Regions from separate parts of the Pseudomonas sp. SWRI51 genome, predicted to be linked through region 1. Evidence: predicted binding sites of a transcription regulator. Region 1 holds the regulator's gene; the other holds the start of a gene.
The links. Region 1 encodes FliA, which starts transcription of late flagellar genes. Its sites were predicted from a motif close to CTAAAGTTTNNNNNNNNNNNGCCGNTAA; they were not measured.

Region 2: a site for FliA is predicted at 2,645-2,672, ahead of motA (flagellar motor stator protein MotA). Genes of this name have one in related genera too.

Annotation. Positions count from the first base shown of each region.
Region 1 is NZ_JABWRG010000051.1:17,507-27,422, forward strand. Features, by position in the region: gene flhB (flagellar biosynthesis protein FlhB) at 1-1,064, shown strand, start outside; gene flhA (flagellar biosynthesis protein FlhA) at 1,525-3,654, shown strand; gene flhF (flagellar biosynthesis protein FlhF) at 3,666-4,976, shown strand; gene fleN (flagellar synthesis regulator FleN) at 5,090-5,923, shown strand; gene fliA (RNA polymerase sigma factor FliA) at 5,920-6,660, shown strand; gene HU720_RS15495 (chemotaxis response regulator CheY) at 6,767-7,141, shown strand; gene HU720_RS15500 (protein phosphatase CheZ) at 7,164-7,952, shown strand; gene HU720_RS15505 (chemotaxis protein CheA) at 7,965-9,916, shown strand, end outside.
Region 2 is NZ_JABWRG010000043.1:13,222-19,777, reverse strand. Features, by position in the region: gene rsgA (small ribosomal subunit biogenesis GTPase RsgA) at 1-510, shown strand, start outside; gene motB (flagellar motor protein MotB) at 715-1,725, opposite strand; gene motA (flagellar motor stator protein MotA) at 1,729-2,580, opposite strand; gene HU720_RS14125 (HDOD domain-containing protein) at 2,711-4,246, shown strand; gene HU720_RS14120 (rhodanese-like domain-containing protein) at 4,291-5,100, shown strand; gene asd (archaetidylserine decarboxylase) at 5,110-5,973, shown strand; gene serB (phosphoserine phosphatase SerB) at 6,207-6,556, opposite strand, start outside.

The DNA of each region.
Region 1 (9,916 bases):
AGGTGGCGCGCTCCAAGGAGCTCAACACGGTAGGCGTCACGCTTGCCGGGGCGGGCGCTTTGCTGATGTTCGGTGGCCACCTGGCCGAGACGCTGATGACGCTGATGCGCATGAACTTCAGCCTGACGCGCGAGGTGATCGTCGATGAGCGCAGCATGGGTGCGTTCCTGCTGGCCTCGGGCAAGATGGCCATCTGGGCGGTGCAGCCGGTGCTGATCCTGCTGTTCGTGGTGGCGTTCGTCGCGCCCATCGCGTTGAGTGGTTTTCTGTTTTCCGGGAGCCTGTTGCAGCCCAAATTCAGCCGTATGAACCCGCTGGCAGGCATCAAGCGGATGTTTTCGATGAATGCGCTGACGGAGCTTCTGAAGGCGCTGGCCAAGTTTTTCGTGATTCTGATCGTGGCCCTGGTGGTGCTGTCCAGCGACCGCGAGGCGCTGATGTCGATTGCCAACGAGCCGCTGGAGCAGGCGATCATCCATGCTGTGCAGGTGGTTGGCTGGAGCACGTTGTGGATGGCTGCTGGGCTGCTGCTGATCGCGGCGGCTGACGTGCCGTTGCAGCTGTATCAGACGCACCAGAAAATGAAGATGACCAAGCAGGAAGTCAAGGACGAGTACAAGGACAGCGAGGGTAAGCCTGAGGTCAAGCAGCGTATCCGGCAGTTGCAGCGCGAGGCTTCACAGCGTCGCATGATGGCGGCAGTACCGGATGCTGATGTGATCATCACCAACCCGACGCACTATGCCGTGGCGTTGCAGTACGACCCCGAGAAGGGCGGGGTGGCGCCGTTGCTGCTGGCCAAGGGGACGGATTTCATTGCCTTGAAAATGCGTGAGATCGGGGTTGAGCACAAAGTGCAGATTCTGGAGTCGCCGGCGTTGGCACGGGCGATTTACTACTCGACCGAGCTTGAGCAGGAGATCCCGGCAGGCTTGTACCTGGCGGTGGCGCAGGTGTTGGCGTATGTGTTCCAGATTCGGCAGTACCGAGCAGGCAAGGGTAAGTCGCCGGAGCCATTGAAGAAAGATCTGCCGATTCCTGATGATTTGCGGCGGGATGAGTGAGTGCGGGTAGAGCTGTTCTGATTTACCTGGCGCGTGGGCTTGCTCGGTTATGTGCAGCCCTGTTCCCGCCAGACATATCTTCTTGTAGCGAGCTCCCTTGTGGCGAGCGGGCTTGTCCCGCGTTGGGCTGCGCAGCAGCCCCTGGGGTTTTCAGGGCTGCTGCGCAGCCCAACGCGGGACTAGCCCGCTCGCCACGACTCTCTATCATTTGCCAAAGGATTGGGTCCCACCAGCCATGTTGCGGTTGAGAGCGGCCCCTGTGGGAGCTGGCGCCAGCCTGCGATGAGGCCCCGACAGGCCTGCACAAAACCATAGAGCGGCCCCAGGGCCTGGCAGCAGACGCCTGTCCATGCCTGGCGCACCTCAAAATTCCCCCGCCAACGCAAAGTTGGAAGGCTTCTTGCACAAGCAGCGCCAGGCGCCACGCAGGCGTCAAAGTTTTGCTTGAAGAGGAAACCCGGTGGACCGCACCCAGTTAATCAGCAACGCCCGTAACAACCTGGCCGGTCTCGGTCGGGGCAACCTCGGCGTGCCGCTGCTTCTGCTGATCATGTTGGCAATGATGATGTTGCCGATCCCGCCGTTCCTGCTCGACGTCTTCTTCACCTTCAACATCGCACTCTCCATCGTCGTCCTGCTGGTCTGCGTCTACGCCCTGCGCCCGCTGGATTTCGCCGCGTTCCCCACTATTCTGCTGGTCGCGACCCTGCTGCGCCTGGCCCTGAACGTCGCCTCCACCCGCGTGGTCATGCTCCACGGCCAGGAAGGCCACGGCGCCGCAGGCAAGGTGATCCAGGCCTTCGGTGAAGTGGTCATCGGCGGCAACTACGTCGTCGGTGCGGTGGTCTTCGCCATCCTCATGATCATCAACTTTGTCGTTGTGACCAAAGGTGCCGGGCGCATTTCCGAGGTGAGCGCACGCTTTACCCTCGACGCCATGCCCGGCAAACAGATGGCCATCGACGCCGACCTCAACGCCGGCCTGATCGACCAGGCCCAGGCCAAGGCTCGCCGTACCGAGGTTGCCCAAGAGGCCGAGTTCTACGGCTCGATGGACGGTGCCAGCAAGTTCGTGCGCGGTGACGCCATCGCCGGCCTGCTGATCCTCTTCATCAACCTGATCGGCGGCATGCTCATCGGCATGCTGCAGCACAACATGTCGTTCAGCGATGCCGGCAAGGTCTACGCCTTGCTGACCATCGGTGACGGTTTGGTGGCGCAATTGCCATCACTGCTGCTATCCACCGCCGCCGCGATCATGGTGACCCGTGCTTCGGGCTCCGAAGACATGGGCAAGCTGATCAACCGGCAGATGTTCGACTCGCCCAAGGCGCTGGCGGTGTCGGCAGGCATCATGATCGTCATGGGCCTGGTGCCGGGCATGCCGCACGTGGCCTTCCTCGGCCTGGGCGTGATCGCTGGCGGTGCGGCGTACCTGGTGTGGAAAAAGCAGCAGAAGGCCAAGGCGGTAGCGCTACAGGAAGTGCAGCGTCAGCAGGACCTGCTGCCCTCGCCGCAGCGCGCCCAGGAAACCAAGGAGCTTGGCTGGGACGACGTGACCCCGATCGACATGATCGGCCTTGAAGTCGGCTACCGCCTGATCCCGTTGGTGGACCGCAACCAGGGTGGCCAGTTGCTTGCGCGTATCAAGGGGGTGCGCAAGAAGCTGTCCCAGGACCTGGGCTTCCTCATGCCCACCGTGCACATTCGCGACAACCTCGACCTGCAGCCCAGCGCCTACCGCCTGACGCTGATGGGCGTGATTCTGGCCGAGGCCGAGATCTACCCGGACCGCGAGCTTGCGATCAACCCGGGGCAGGTGTTCGGTACGCTCAACGGCATCGCCGCCCGGGACCCTGCGTTCGGCCTGGAGGCGGTGTGGGTGGATATCGCCCAGCGCGCCCAGGCGCAGTCGCTCGGCTACACCGTGGTCGATGCCAGTACGGTTGTGGCCACGCACCTCAACCAGATCCTGCAAAAGCACTGTCACGAGCTGATCGGCCACGAAGAAGTGCAGCAATTGCTGCAAGTGCTGGCCAAGGCCTCGCCTAAGCTGGCTGAAGAGTTGGTGCCGGGCGTCATTTCCTTGTCGGGGCTGTTGAAGGTTTTGCAGGCGCTGCTGTCAGAGCAAGTGCCAGTGCGCGATATACGCAGCATTGCCGAAGCCATCGCCAACAACGCGGCCAAGAGTCAAGATACCGCCGCGCTGGTGGCTACGGTGCGTGTCGGCTTGAGCCGCGCAATCGTGCAAAGCATTGTGGGCGTTGAGTCCGAGCTTCCTGTGATCACCTTGGAACCAAGGTTGGAACAGATCTTGCTCAATAGTCTGCAAAGGGCCGGGCAGGGTCAGGAAGATGGTGTTCTTCTTGAGCCGAGCATGGCCGAGAAGCTTCAGCGTTCGTTGATCGAGGCAGCCCAGCGTCAGGAGATGCAGGGCCAGCCGGCCATCCTTCTGGTGGCCGGCCCGATCCGGGCCATGCTGTCGCGCTTCGGCCGCCTGGCTGTACCGAATTTGCATGTTTTGGCGTATCAGGAAATACCTGACAACAAGCAAGTCACCATCGTTGCCACCGTGGGCCCAAATGGCTGAGGTAGTGGGTTATGCAAGTTAAGCGTTTTTTCGCCGCCGATATGCGTCAGGCCATGAAACTGGTCCGCGATGAGCTTGGCGCCGATGCCGCGATCATCGGCAACCGGCGCATTGCAGGCGGTGTCGAGCTGACGGCCGCGCTGGACTACAAGCTGTCCGCGCTGGCGCCGCGCGTGCCCAACGTCGAGCTCGAAGACGAACTGCGCAAGACCCAGTCCCGCATCGTTACCGCCCAAGCCGAAATCAGCGGCCGCAACGAGCTGGGCGACGGCAATCGTCAACTGTTCGCCGGCCAGTCGCTGACCGCCTCCGAGCCGCTGGTAGAGCCGCATGTCGAGGCGCCGCAAGCGGCACCTGCGCCGGCACCGGCCCCGGTCGAAGCGCGCTTGCTGGACGCCATGCGCTCAGAACTTTCGGGCCTGCGCGAACTGCTTGAAGTGCAGCTCGGCTCGCTGGCCTGGGGCCAACTGCAAGGCAGCAAACCGCAGCAGGCCAACCTGTGGCGCCGTTTGCAGCGCCTGGGCTTGTCCGGCGGGCTGGCCCGTGAACTGCTCGAACTGACCGCTGGCATCGAAGAGCCGCGCCAAGCCTGGCGCATGGTGCTTGCGCACTTGGCGCGCATGATCGAAGTGCCGCAGATCGAACCGATCGAGGAGGGCGGGGTCATCGCCATGGTCGGCCCGGCCGGCATGGGCAAGACTACCACCCTGGCCAAGCTGGCTGCGCGCTACGTGCTCAAGTACGGCGCCAACAACCTGGCCCTGGTGAGCATGGACAGCTTCCGTATCGGCGCCCAGGAGCAGCTCAAGACCCTTGGGCGCATCCTCAACGTCTCGGTAACCTACGTCGACCCGGGCGAGTCCCTGGCCCAGGCGCTAGAGCCGCTGCTGCGCAAGCGTGTGGTGCTGATCGACACCGCCGGCCTGCAAGCCAGCGACCCGGCACTGCGCATGCAGCTCGAAACGCTGGCAGGGCGAGGCATTGCCTCGAAGAATTATCTGGTCATGGCCACCACCAGCCAGAAACAGGTGCTGACCGCCGCCTACCACAGCTACAAGCGCTGCGGCCTGGCCGGTTGCATCCTGACCAAGCTCGATGAAACGGCCTGCCTCGGCGAAGTGCTGAGCCTGGCCATCAGCCATGAGTTGCCGATTGCCTATCTGACCGATGGCCCGCGCATCCCTGAAGACCTGCAACTGCCGCGCAAGCACCAACTGGTGAGCCGCGCCGTCAGTGTGCAGATGCAAGACGAGCCCAGCGAGGAGGCCATGGCCGACATGTTCGCTGATCTCTACCACAACCCTGGCAAGCGGGTGGGTTGAGGTGAAAACGGTAAAAAGTACCTACATCATGGGGTTGCCCGGCAGATCCGTGGCGTCGAGCGTTCAGCCTCCTGAGTGGCCTGGGTTCAAGCGAGACAAGGTAATCAGAAGACATGGGTAGCATGCATCCCGTACAGGTGATCGCCGTCACCGGTGGTAAAGGTGGCGTCGGCAAGACCAACGTTTCAGTGAACCTGTCCCTGGCACTGGCCGAGCTCGGCCGCCGGGTCATGCTGCTTGATGCCGACCTGGGCCTGGCCAATGTCGACGTGCTGCTCGGTCTGACCCCCAAACACACCCTTGCCGATGTCATGGAAGGGCGCTGTGAGCTGCGCGATGTGCTGCTGCAGGGGCCAGGTGGGGTACGTATCGTCCCGGCTGCCTCCGGCACGCAGAGCATGGTGCACCTGGCGCCGGCCCAGCACGCTGGCCTGATTCAGGCGTTCAGCGATGTTGGCGACAATCTCGATGTGCTGGTCATCGACACCGCTGCCGGCATCGGTGACTCGGTAGTCAGTTTTGTGCGCGCCGCGCAGGAAGTGCTGCTGGTGGTGTGCGACGAGCCTACCTCGATCACCGACGCCTACGCCCTGATCAAGCTGCTCAACCGCGATTACGGCATGAACCGCTTCCGCGTGCTGGCCAACATGGCACAAAGCCCGCAGGAAGGGCGCAACCTGTTTGCCAAGTTGACCAAGGTCACGGACCGCTTCCTCGACGTCGCCCTACAATACGTCGGCGCCGTGCCTTACGACGAATGCGTTCGCAAGGCGGTGCAGAAGCAGCGGGCGGTCTATGAGGCCTTCCCTCGGTCCAAGTGTGCGCTGGCTTTCAAGGCCATCGCGCAGAAGGTCGATAGCTGGCCGCTGCCTGCCAACCCGCGTGGGCATCTGGAGTTTTTCGTCGAGCGTCTGGTGCAGCCGACCAGTGCGGGGCCAGTACTATGAATTCGAGCGGTTTCAAGATGTACAGCAAGGCGTCCAAGGACGCGCAGTACGAGCTGGTTGAACGCTACGCGCCGCTGGTCAAACGCATCGCCTATCACCTGCTGGCGCGTCTGCCGGCCAACGTGCAGGTCGAAGACCTCATCCAGGCCGGCATGATCGGCCTGCTGGAAGTGGCCAACAAGTATGACGCCAGCAAGGGCGCCAGCTTCGAAACCTACGCCGGTATCCGCATCCGCGGAGCGATGCTCGACGAGGTCCGCAAAGGTGACTGGGCGCCACGTTCGGTGCATCGAAATACGCGCATGGTCAGTGATGCAATGCGCTGTGTTGAAGCAAGAACTGGCCGTGACGCTAAAGATCACGAGGTTGCTGCCGAACTCCAATTGAGTCTCGATGATTACTACGGGATTCTGAACGATACCTTGGGCAGCCGACTGTTCAGTTTCGACGACCTTTTGCAGGACGGCGAACATGAAGGGTTGCACGAGGATGGAGTGAGCGGACAGCTTGAGCCATCGCGTGATCTGGAAGACGAGCGCTTCCAGCGTGCCCTGGCCGATGCGATCGCCAACCTGCCGGAGCGCGAGCGCCTGGTACTGGCGCTGTACTACGACGAAGAGCTGAACCTCAAGGAAATCGGTGAGGTCCTGGGGGTCAGCGAATCGCGTGTCAGCCAGTTGCACAGCCAATGTGCAGCTCGGCTGCGCAGCCGCCTTGGGGAATGGCGCGCGCGTTGAACCCAGGTTCAGTGCAGTCGTTTATTTTTGTAGTGCCGAATTGATTGAGCGCGCGCTCGGCGCCGAGCGCGTTAAAGACTGCTTGGAGGTCTAATTGAACAAAGACATGAAAATCCTCATCGTTGACGACTTTTCGACGATGCGGCGGATCATCAAGAACCTGTTGCGTGATCTGGGCTTCACCAATGTCAAGGAAGCCGATGACGGCAACACGGCACTGCCGATGCTCCATAGCGAGAACTTCGACTTCCTCGTGACCGACTGGAACATGCCTGGCATGACCGGTATCGACCTGTTGCGCGCAGTGCGCGCCGACGAGCGCCTCAAGCACCTTCCCGTGCTGATGGTGACCGCCGAAGCCAAGCGCGAGCAGATCATTGAAGCGGCCCAGGCCGGCGTCAACGGTTACGTGGTCAAGCCTTTCACCGCCCAGGCGCTGAAAGAAAAGATCGAAAAGATCTTCGAACGCGTCAACGGCTGAGCCACGTCAGGGGGCGCAAGCAATGGAGTCAACCAACAACTCTTTGGGTGAGTTTGAAACGACCCTGAAGAAGCATGCCCAGGAACTGGTCGAGAGCCTCGAGCGCGGCCGGTTCGGTGATGCCGTGCAGCTTATTCACCAACTGAACCAGACCCGCGACCGCGGGCTGTATCAGGAAGTCGGCAAGCTCACACGCGAATTGCACAGCGCAATCGTCAACTTCCATATCGACCCGGCAACGCCGCAGGCCGAGGAAGTGTCGCAGATCACTGACGCCACCGAGCGCCTCTCCTATGTGGTTCGCCTCACTGAAGGCGCGGCCAACCGCACCATGGACCTGGCCGAGGCGTGCACCCCGGTGCTCAACGACCTGGCCAGCGAGGCGCGCAGCTTGTCCACCGACTGGCAGCGCTTCATGCGCCGCGAAGTGGAAGCGACGGAGTTCCGTGAATTGGTCAAGCGTGTCGACAGTTTCCTGACGCATAGCGCTGAAGGTAACCAGAAAGTCGCCGGCCACCTCAACGAGATTGTCCTGGCTCAGGACTATCAGGACCTCACCGGTCAAGTGATCAAGCGCGTCACTGCGCTGGTTACCGAAGTTGAAAGCAACCTGCTCAAGCTCGTGCTCATGGCCAGTCAAGTCGATCGGTTTGCCGGTATCGAACATGACCACGAGCAGCTGCGTGCTGAAAAAGATGAAGAAAAACATCCAACTCGGGGTGAAGGTCCGCAGATTCATGCCGATAAGCGTGAAGACGTCGTGTCCAGCCAGGACGATGTTGACGATTTGCTGTCCAGCCTGGGTTTTTAAGGAGCACGTTTAATGAGCTTCGGCGCCGATGAAGAAATCCTTCAGGATTTCCTGGTAGAAGCCGGCGAAATCCTCGAGCTTTTGTCCGAGCAGCTGGTCGAGCTGGAAAGCCGACCGGACGATGCGGACTTGCTCAATGCGATTTTCCGCGGTTTCCACACTGTTAAAGGGGGCGCCGGCTTCCTTCAGCTCAACGAGTTGGTGGAGTGCTGCCATATCGCGGAGAACGTCTTCGACATCTTGCGCAAAGGTGAGCGCCGGGTCGACGCCGAGCTGATGGACGTGGTGCTCGAAGCACTCGACACGGTCAACAGCATGTTCAGCCAGGTGCGCGAGCGCACCCAGGTTACCCCCGCTACCCGTGAGCTGCTGGCGGCGCTGTCGCGCCTTGCCGAGCCGGGTAGCGCGGCACCTGCACCTGTGGTCGAGCCTGAGCCTGTGGTCGAGGCCGCTGCTGAGGCGGACATCACCGACACCGAGTTCGAGCAATTGCTCGATTCGCTCGACGCGGTCAAGGCCCAAGCTGCCCAAAGCGAGCAGGCGCAAGGCCAGGCAGTCAGCGCCGAAGGTGACGAGATCACCGATTCGGAGTTTGAATCGCTGCTTGACCAGTTGCACGGCAAAGGCCAGTTCTCGGCACCCGCCGTGGCCAGCGCTCCCGCTGCCGCTCCGGCCGCCGGCAGCGATGAAATCACCGATGACGAGTTCGAGTCGCTGCTCGACCAGTTGCACGGCAAAGGCACCTTCGCCGTTGACGCGCTGCCGGCTGCAAGCGCAGCGCCTGCTGGCGCCACCGCCAGCGGTGACGAAATCAGCGAGCATGAATTCGAAGCGCTGCTGGACCAGTTGCACGGCAAAGGCAAATTTGCCGCCGACGCCGTTGCCGCCGAAGCGCCTGCTGCAGCTGCAGCGGTAGCCGCAGCGCCCAAGGCTGAAGCCAAGCCGGCACCGGCTGCCGCACCCGCACCGGCCCCAGCTGCCAAACCTGCCGCCGCCGCAGCGCCTGCTGCAGCTCCGGCCCGCGCCCCGGCACCTGCTGGCGAGAAACACGGTGCCAGCGAAGCGGAAACCACCGTACGGGTCGATACCGCACGCCTGGACGAGATCATGAACATGGTCGGCGAACTGGTGCTGGTGCGTAACCGCCTGGTGCGCCTGGGCCTGAACAGCGGCGACGAGGCCATGTCCAAGGCCGTCTCCAACCTCGATGTGGTCACTGCCGACCTGCAGACCGCGGTCATGAAGACGCGCATGCAGCCGATCAAGAAGGTCTTCGGGCGCTTCCCGCGTCTGGTTCGCGACCTGGCGCGCCAGCTCAAGAAAGAGATCAACCTGGAGCTGGTCGGCGAAGAGACCGACCTGGACAAGAACCTGGTCGAGGCCTTGGCCGACCCGCTGGTCCACTTGGTGCGTAACGCGGTCGACCACGGTGTCGAGATGCCGGACGAGCGTGAAGCGTCTGGCAAGGCCCGCACTGGCCGAGTGGTGCTGTCGGCCGAACAGGAAGGCGACCACATCCTGCTGTCGATTTCCGATGACGGCAAGGGCATGGACCCAAGCGTGCTGCGTGCCAAGGCCGTTGAAAAAGGCCTGATGGACAAGGATGCAGCCGACCGCCTGAGCGAGTCGGACTGCTACAACCTGATCTTCGCCCCGGGCTTCTCGACCAAGACCGAGATCTCCGACGTGTCCGGCCGTGGTGTCGGCATGGACGTGGTGAAGACCAAGATTTCCCAGCTCAACGGCTCGATCAACATCTTCTCGGCCAAAGGCCAGGGTTCGAAGATCGTCATCAAGGTGCCGCTGACCCTGGCGATCATGCCAACCCTGATGGTGATGCTGGCCAACCAGGCGTTTGCCTTCCCGCTGGTCAACGTCAACGAAATCTTCCACCTCGACCTGTCGCGTACCAACGTGGTCGATGGCCAGGAAGTGGTGATCGTTCGCGACAAGGCGCTGCCGCT
Region 2 (6,556 bases), on a different contig from region 1:
GTGCTCAACGCCATGCTTGAGGTGTACCGCGGCCTCGGCTACCCGCTGCTGGAAGTGTCGGCGCACCACGGTGACGGCATGCAACGCCTGCAGCAGGCGCTCGATGGGCACATCAGCGTGTTCGTAGGGCAGTCGGGGGTGGGCAAGTCGTCGCTGGTCAACAGCCTGCTGCCGGACGCCGGCACCCGCGTTGGCGACTTGTCGGAATGGTCGGGCCAGGGTACCCACACCACCACCACCGCGCGGCTGTATCACTTCCCCAACGGCGGCGACCTGATCGACTCACCGGGTATCCGCGAGTTCGGCCTGGGGCATGTCAGCCGTGATGACGTCGAGGACGGCTTCATCGAGTTCCGCGAGCTGATCGGCAACTGCCGCTTCCGCGACTGCAAGCACGACCGCGAACCTGGCTGCGCACTGCTCAAGGGCCTTGAAGAAGGCCGGGTAACCCAGCAGCGCATGAACAGCTACCGCTCGATCATCGCCAGCCTGCCGCAGGATAGCTACTAGCCGTTGTCGTTGGAGCGGTCATGAAAAGGGCCGCATCAGCGTAATACTGCTCACTTGAGATCGCCGGGGCCGCTTTGCGGCCCATCGCGGCACAAGGCCGCTCCTACAGAAGACCGTAGTCCCAGGCAGGAGCGGCCTTGTGTCGCGATGGGCTGCACGGCAGCCCCGAGTGAACAGCATCACCGCATCAGCGGCCCTTCTCAGTTACTGCTCTTTGGCATCGTCCATCTTCAACACACCATCTTCGAAGATGTTCAGCTTCTGCCGAAGCTCACGCGGCTGCATCGGTGCACCGGCATCGCCAGGTGTCGCCGCGCCAGGTGTAGCACCCGCCGGCGGTGTAGCGGACGGAGCCTCTGGCGTACCCTGCTCGCCTTCGATGTCGCGCTGGGCCTTTTTGGTCAGCACGATGATATCGATACGGCGGTTGACCGGGTTGAACGGGTTCTTGCGGTCAAACAGCGACGACGACGCATACCCCACCACCCGCGCCACCTGCCCGTCCGGGTAGCCACCGGCCACCAGGGCGCGGCGCGCAGCGTTGGCGCGGTTGGCCGACAATTCCCAGTTGCCGAAATCACCCATCCCGGCAAACGGCTTGGCATCGGTGTGGCCACTGACACTGATCTTGTTCGGCACCGCCTTGATGGTGTCGGCCATGGCCAGCAAAATGTCTTCGAAATACGGCTGCAGTCGCGCGCTGCCGATGTCGAACATCGGCCGGTTCTCGGCATCCATGATCTGGATGCGCAGGCCGTCCTGGGTAATCTCGAACAGGATCTGGTCCTTGAACTTCTGCAGTTGCGGGTTCTCTTCGACCTTGTTCTGCAGCTCTTGCAACAGCAGTTCGAGGCGCTCGCGCTCAACCTGCTCGGCCAGGGTCTCGACCTTGTCCTTGTCCAGCTGCAGGCTGGTGTCAGGGGTAGGTTCGGATTTGACTTCCGGGTTGATGGTCTTTTCGGGTGCCAGCTCCGGCGTACCGCCCAGGTCGATGATGTAGGGCGTGCCGCTTTCGGAGAAGCCGATCGGGTCCTTGAAGTAGCCGGCGATGGCCAGCTTCTGCTCGGGGGTGGCGGTCGACAGCAGCCACAGTACAAGGAAAAACGCCATCATCGCCGTCGCGAAGTCGGCGAAGGCGATTTTCCAGGCACCGCCATGGTGCCCGCCACCGAAGCGCTTGACGCGCTTGATGATTATCGGCTGGTTGTTTTCCATGACTCAGCGACCGCGAACTGCTTGTTCCAGCTCGGCAAAGCTCGGACGGTGCTTGGGGTACAGCACCTTGCGCCCGAATTCCACGGCCAGCGACGGCGGCATGCCCGAGGCCGAAGCCACCAGCGACGCCTTGATCGATTCGTACAGGTTCACTTCTTCCTTGGCATCGTGCTCCAGGCACTTGGCCAGCGGGCCGAAGAAGCCATAGGCCGCCAGAATACCGAAGAAGGTACCCACCAACGCCGCACCGACGTGCAGCCCGATGGACGCCTGATCGCCGTCACCCAGCGAAGCCATGGTCACCACGATACCCAGTACTGCCGCGACGATACCGAAGCCGGGCATGCCGTCGGCGATGCCGTTGACCGCATGGGATGGGTGCTCGAGCTCTTCCTTCAGGCTCAGCAGTTCCATGTCGAACAGGCCTTCGAGCTCGTGGGGCGCCATGTTGCCGGTGGACATGATGCGCAGGTAGTCGCAGATATACGCGGTCATGCGCTCATCGCCCAGTACCGCTGGGTACTTGGCGAAGATCGGGCTGGACGAGGCGTCTTCGATGTCGCCCTCGATGGCCATCATGCCCTCGCGGCGACTCTTGTTGAGAATTTCGTACACCAGGCCCAGCACCTCAAGGTAGAAGGTGTGGGTGAAGCGGCTGCCGAACATCTTCAGCGACTTCTTGAGCACGTGCATGGTCATCCAACCAGGGTTGGCCTGGAGGAACGCGCCAAGCGCCGCGCCACCGATGATCAGCACTTCAAATGGCTGAATCAGTGCAGCGATCTTGCCGTGGGAAAGCACGTACCCGCCGAGCACGCTCGCGAATACGACGATGATGCCGATAATCTTAGCCATAGGTTCAAAGCACTTGCTGTCGTGGTCAGGGTCGGGGACGGGAGCTTTAAAACTCTTCTTCTACTTATCGGCAGAACTGCGCCAGACTATAGCCACTCCAAGCGAAAAGCCAGTTCGGACTGATGTCAAAATGCCAATTGAAACCAAGGTACCAACTCGCGTCCCTTCAAGTCTTGAGGCTTGGGTAAAGCTGCTCGACGGGGTGCGCATACCCATCCCCAAAGAGAGCCATGACCGCGTCCTGCAGGCAATCAACGACAGCCGCCGGTCGATGCGCGAGATCGCCGACCTGATGCAGGACAGCCCGGCCCTGGCGCTGTGCGTGATGCGCGAGGCCAATCACCCGGCCAACGCCAGCCAGGCCGCGCCCGCCGAAAGCCTCGAAGTGGCACTCACCCGCCTGGGCCTGAGCCGCGCCAGCGAGCTGTTGGCCCGCCTGCCGGCGGTGCCCGGCGATGACATCCCGCCCGTGCTGCGCCAGTTTCTGTTGATCAGCCAGCATGCCACCCAGCAGGCCAACGGCTTGTTCGGTGCGCGCCTGGCGCGCCTGTGGCAAGACATCCATTGGGGCAGCCTGCTGTTTTTGTCACCGATGTGGGCCATGGCCCTGGCCTACCCCAAGCTGCTCGATGCGTGGGAGCTGCGGGTTATCCACAAGAGCGAGGATGCTGCCGAGGTCGAGCACGAGCTGTTCGGCGTACGCCTGATGCCGCTGTGCCAAGCCGTTGCCGAGCACTGGCGGCTGCCGGGCTGGGTGACCCAGGGCTACCACCTGCTGCTCGAAGAACGCGAATTGCTGGCCCAGGTGCTGAACATCGCCCGTGAGCCCGACCCGCTGGTGCAGCAGCACCGCCTTGACGAAGAGCCGGCGCTGCGGCGCTGGTTCAACCAGCCGCCCAACACCGTGCTGCTGGCCAACGGCCTGGCGCTGGCCGCCCAGGTGGGCTGGGACAACCCGCACCTGCTGCGCTGGCAGTTGCTGACCGCGCTGTACCTGCAGACCTCGCTGGACGACGTCCAGCAGCAGGTTCACCAGCAGGCCGCCGCCAGTGCCCGCCATCATGCCCGCCACGCGCTGTTCCACCCGGCCGAGGCGTTGATCTGGCCCTGGCACCAGCGCCGCCCGCACCCGGACATGCTCACCCCGCCACCGCCCAAAACCGAAGACCTCGCCCGCTGGCGCGCGCTGTGCCAAGAGCTGCTGAGCCAGCCGACGTCGTTCAGCAACACCGTGCACCTGGCCAGCCATGCCCGCGAAGCGCTGCAAGCATGCGGCATGGAGCGGGTGATGCTGCTGAGCCTGGACAAGGCCTGCGACTACCTGCGCGTGCAGCAAATCGCCGGGCTGCCTGCCGAGGCCAGCACCATGGCGTTGCCGGTGGGCCAGAACAAACTGCTGAAAAAGCTCATGGCCCAGGCCGGCCAGCTGCGCCTGACCCCAGACAACCACGCGCAATTCTCGGCCTTGCTGCCGGCGCCGCTGCGCGCGTTCTTCCGTGGCGAGCACCTGCTGTTGCGCTCGCTGGCAGTGAACAACCAGGTGCTGATGCTGGCAGTGGCCGACCAAGGCGGCAAACCGCTGGCCGATGTCGGTGTGCAGGCGTTTGGTAAAACCGCGCAATGCATCGAGCGTGCCCTGGCAGTGTTTGCCAGTCGCAATGCGTGAGCCTTGCGCTACAATCGCCTCTCTTTGCACCCCGGAGACCGTGGATGACTGACTTTTCCGGCTTGCCCCTGGTGATCGAAGCGGCTGAGCTGCTACCGCGCCTTGGCTCGCAGCAGCTGATTCTGGTCGACCTGAGCAGCGCCAACCGCTATGTCAGCGGGCATATCCCCGGGGCGCGCTTTGTCGAAGGCAAGCGCACGCAACTCGGCCAGCCGCCAGCCCCGGGCCTGCTGCCGGCCCAGGCTGACCTTGAAAAACTGTTCAGCGAACTCGGCCACCGTGACGATGCCGTCTATGTGGTGTACGACGACGAAGGCGGCGGTTGGGCCGGGCGCTTCATCTGGCTGCTCGATGTCATCGGCCACACCCGCTACCACTACCTGAACGGCGGTATTCAGGCCTGGCCTGCCGACCTGTTGTCCACCGACGTGCCTGCGCCTGGCAATACTCCCGTGCGCTTGCAGCTCCACAGCGAGCCAACTGCCACCCGTGAATACCTGCAAAGCCGCCTGGGCGCCGATGACCTGGTCATCTGGGATGCCCGCGGCCCACAGGAATTCAACGGCGAGAAGGTGCTTGCCGCCAAAGGCGGGCACATCCCCGGCGCGATCAATTTCGAATGGACCGCCGGCATGGACCTCAACGACCACCTGCGCATCCGCAAGGACATCGCCCAAGTGCTCGAACAACTGGGCATCACCCCTGACAAAGAGGTGATCACCCATTGCCAGACCCACCGCCGCTCCGGCTTCACCTACCTGGTGGCCAAAGCCCTCGGCTACCCACGTATCAAGGCCTATGCCGGTTCGTGGAGCGAATGGGGCAACCACCCGGACACGCCTGTAGAAGTTTAAGGAACCCGCATGAAATCCCGTCTGTTCATCATCAGCCAGCACCTGTTGCCGCACCACCTGCTGTCGCGGTTGGCCGGCTGCGTTGCCGAGTGCCGCGCGCGCTGGTTCAAGAATGCCTTTACGGCCTGGTTCGCCAAGCGCTACCAGGTCAACATGTCCGAGGCACTGGTCGAAGACCTAAGCGCCTACGAGCACTTCAACGCCTTCTTTACTCGCGCCCTCAAACCAGGCGCACGCCCGCTGGACGAAACCCCGGGCGCTATTGTTTGCCCCGCAGACGGCGCGGTAAGCCAGCTGGGCCCTATCGAGCACGGCCGTATTTTCCAGGCCAAAGGCCATAGCTTCAGCGCGCTGGAGCTGCTCGGCGGCGACCCGGCGCTGGCAGCGCCGTTCATGGGCGGCGAGTTCGCGACCATCTACCTGTCGCCGAAAGACTACCACCGCGTACACATGCCGCTGGCAGGCACCCTGCGCGAAATGGTCTATGTGCCGGGCCGGCTGTTCTCGGTCAACCAGACTACTGCCGAAAACGTGCCGGAGCTGTTCGCCCGCAACGAGCGTGTGGTATGCCTGTTCGATACCGAGCGCGGGCCAATGGCTGTGGTGCTGGTCGGCGCGATGATCGTCGCCTCCATCGAGACCGTCTGGGCTGGCCTGGTCACGCCCCCCAAGCGTGAGCTGAAGACCTTCCGCTACGACGACGCCAGCCGTGCGCCTATCCACCTGGAAAAAGGCGCTGAACTGGGGCGCTTCAAGCTGGGTTCTACCGCGATCGTGCTGTTCGGACCAGAGCAGGTGAAGTGGGCGCAGAACCTGGGCGCAGCGTCGGCTGTTCGCATGGGTGAGTTGCTGGCAGTGCCTGCACAGGCCTGATTGCCGCGCTATAAAAAAGGCCCTGCGTATGCAGGGCCTTTTTTATTGGGGCCGCTTTGCGGCCCATCGCGGGGCAAGCCCGCTCCCACGCCGGGTTTTGGGGGGCACAGTCATGTGCAGGCCAGGACAGGGTGGTACAAACCAGGGAATCTACCCCCAAAGCAGCGTTCATGCACCCTGTAGGAGCGGCCTTGTGCCGCGAAAGGGCTGCACAGCAGCCCCGCTGTTTCAGCTCAACCGCGGGCTTCGCGGTCACGCACGCCCAGCAGATACAGCACACCATCCAGGCCCAAGGTCGAAATCGCCTGCCTGGCCGACTGGCGCACCAGCGGCTTGGCACGGAAGGCCACGCCCAGCCCGGCCAGCGCCAGCATCGGCAAATCGTTGGCGCCATCGCCTACGGCAATGGTCTGCTCCAACTGCAAACCTTCCTGGCTAGCCAACTGCTGCAGCAGCTCGGCCTTGCGCTGGGCGTCGACAATTGGCTCGACCGCAACGCCCGTCACCTTGCCATCGACCACTTCGAGCTCGTTGGCGAACACATAGTCGATACCCAGGCGCGCCTGCACCTGCTTGGCAAAGT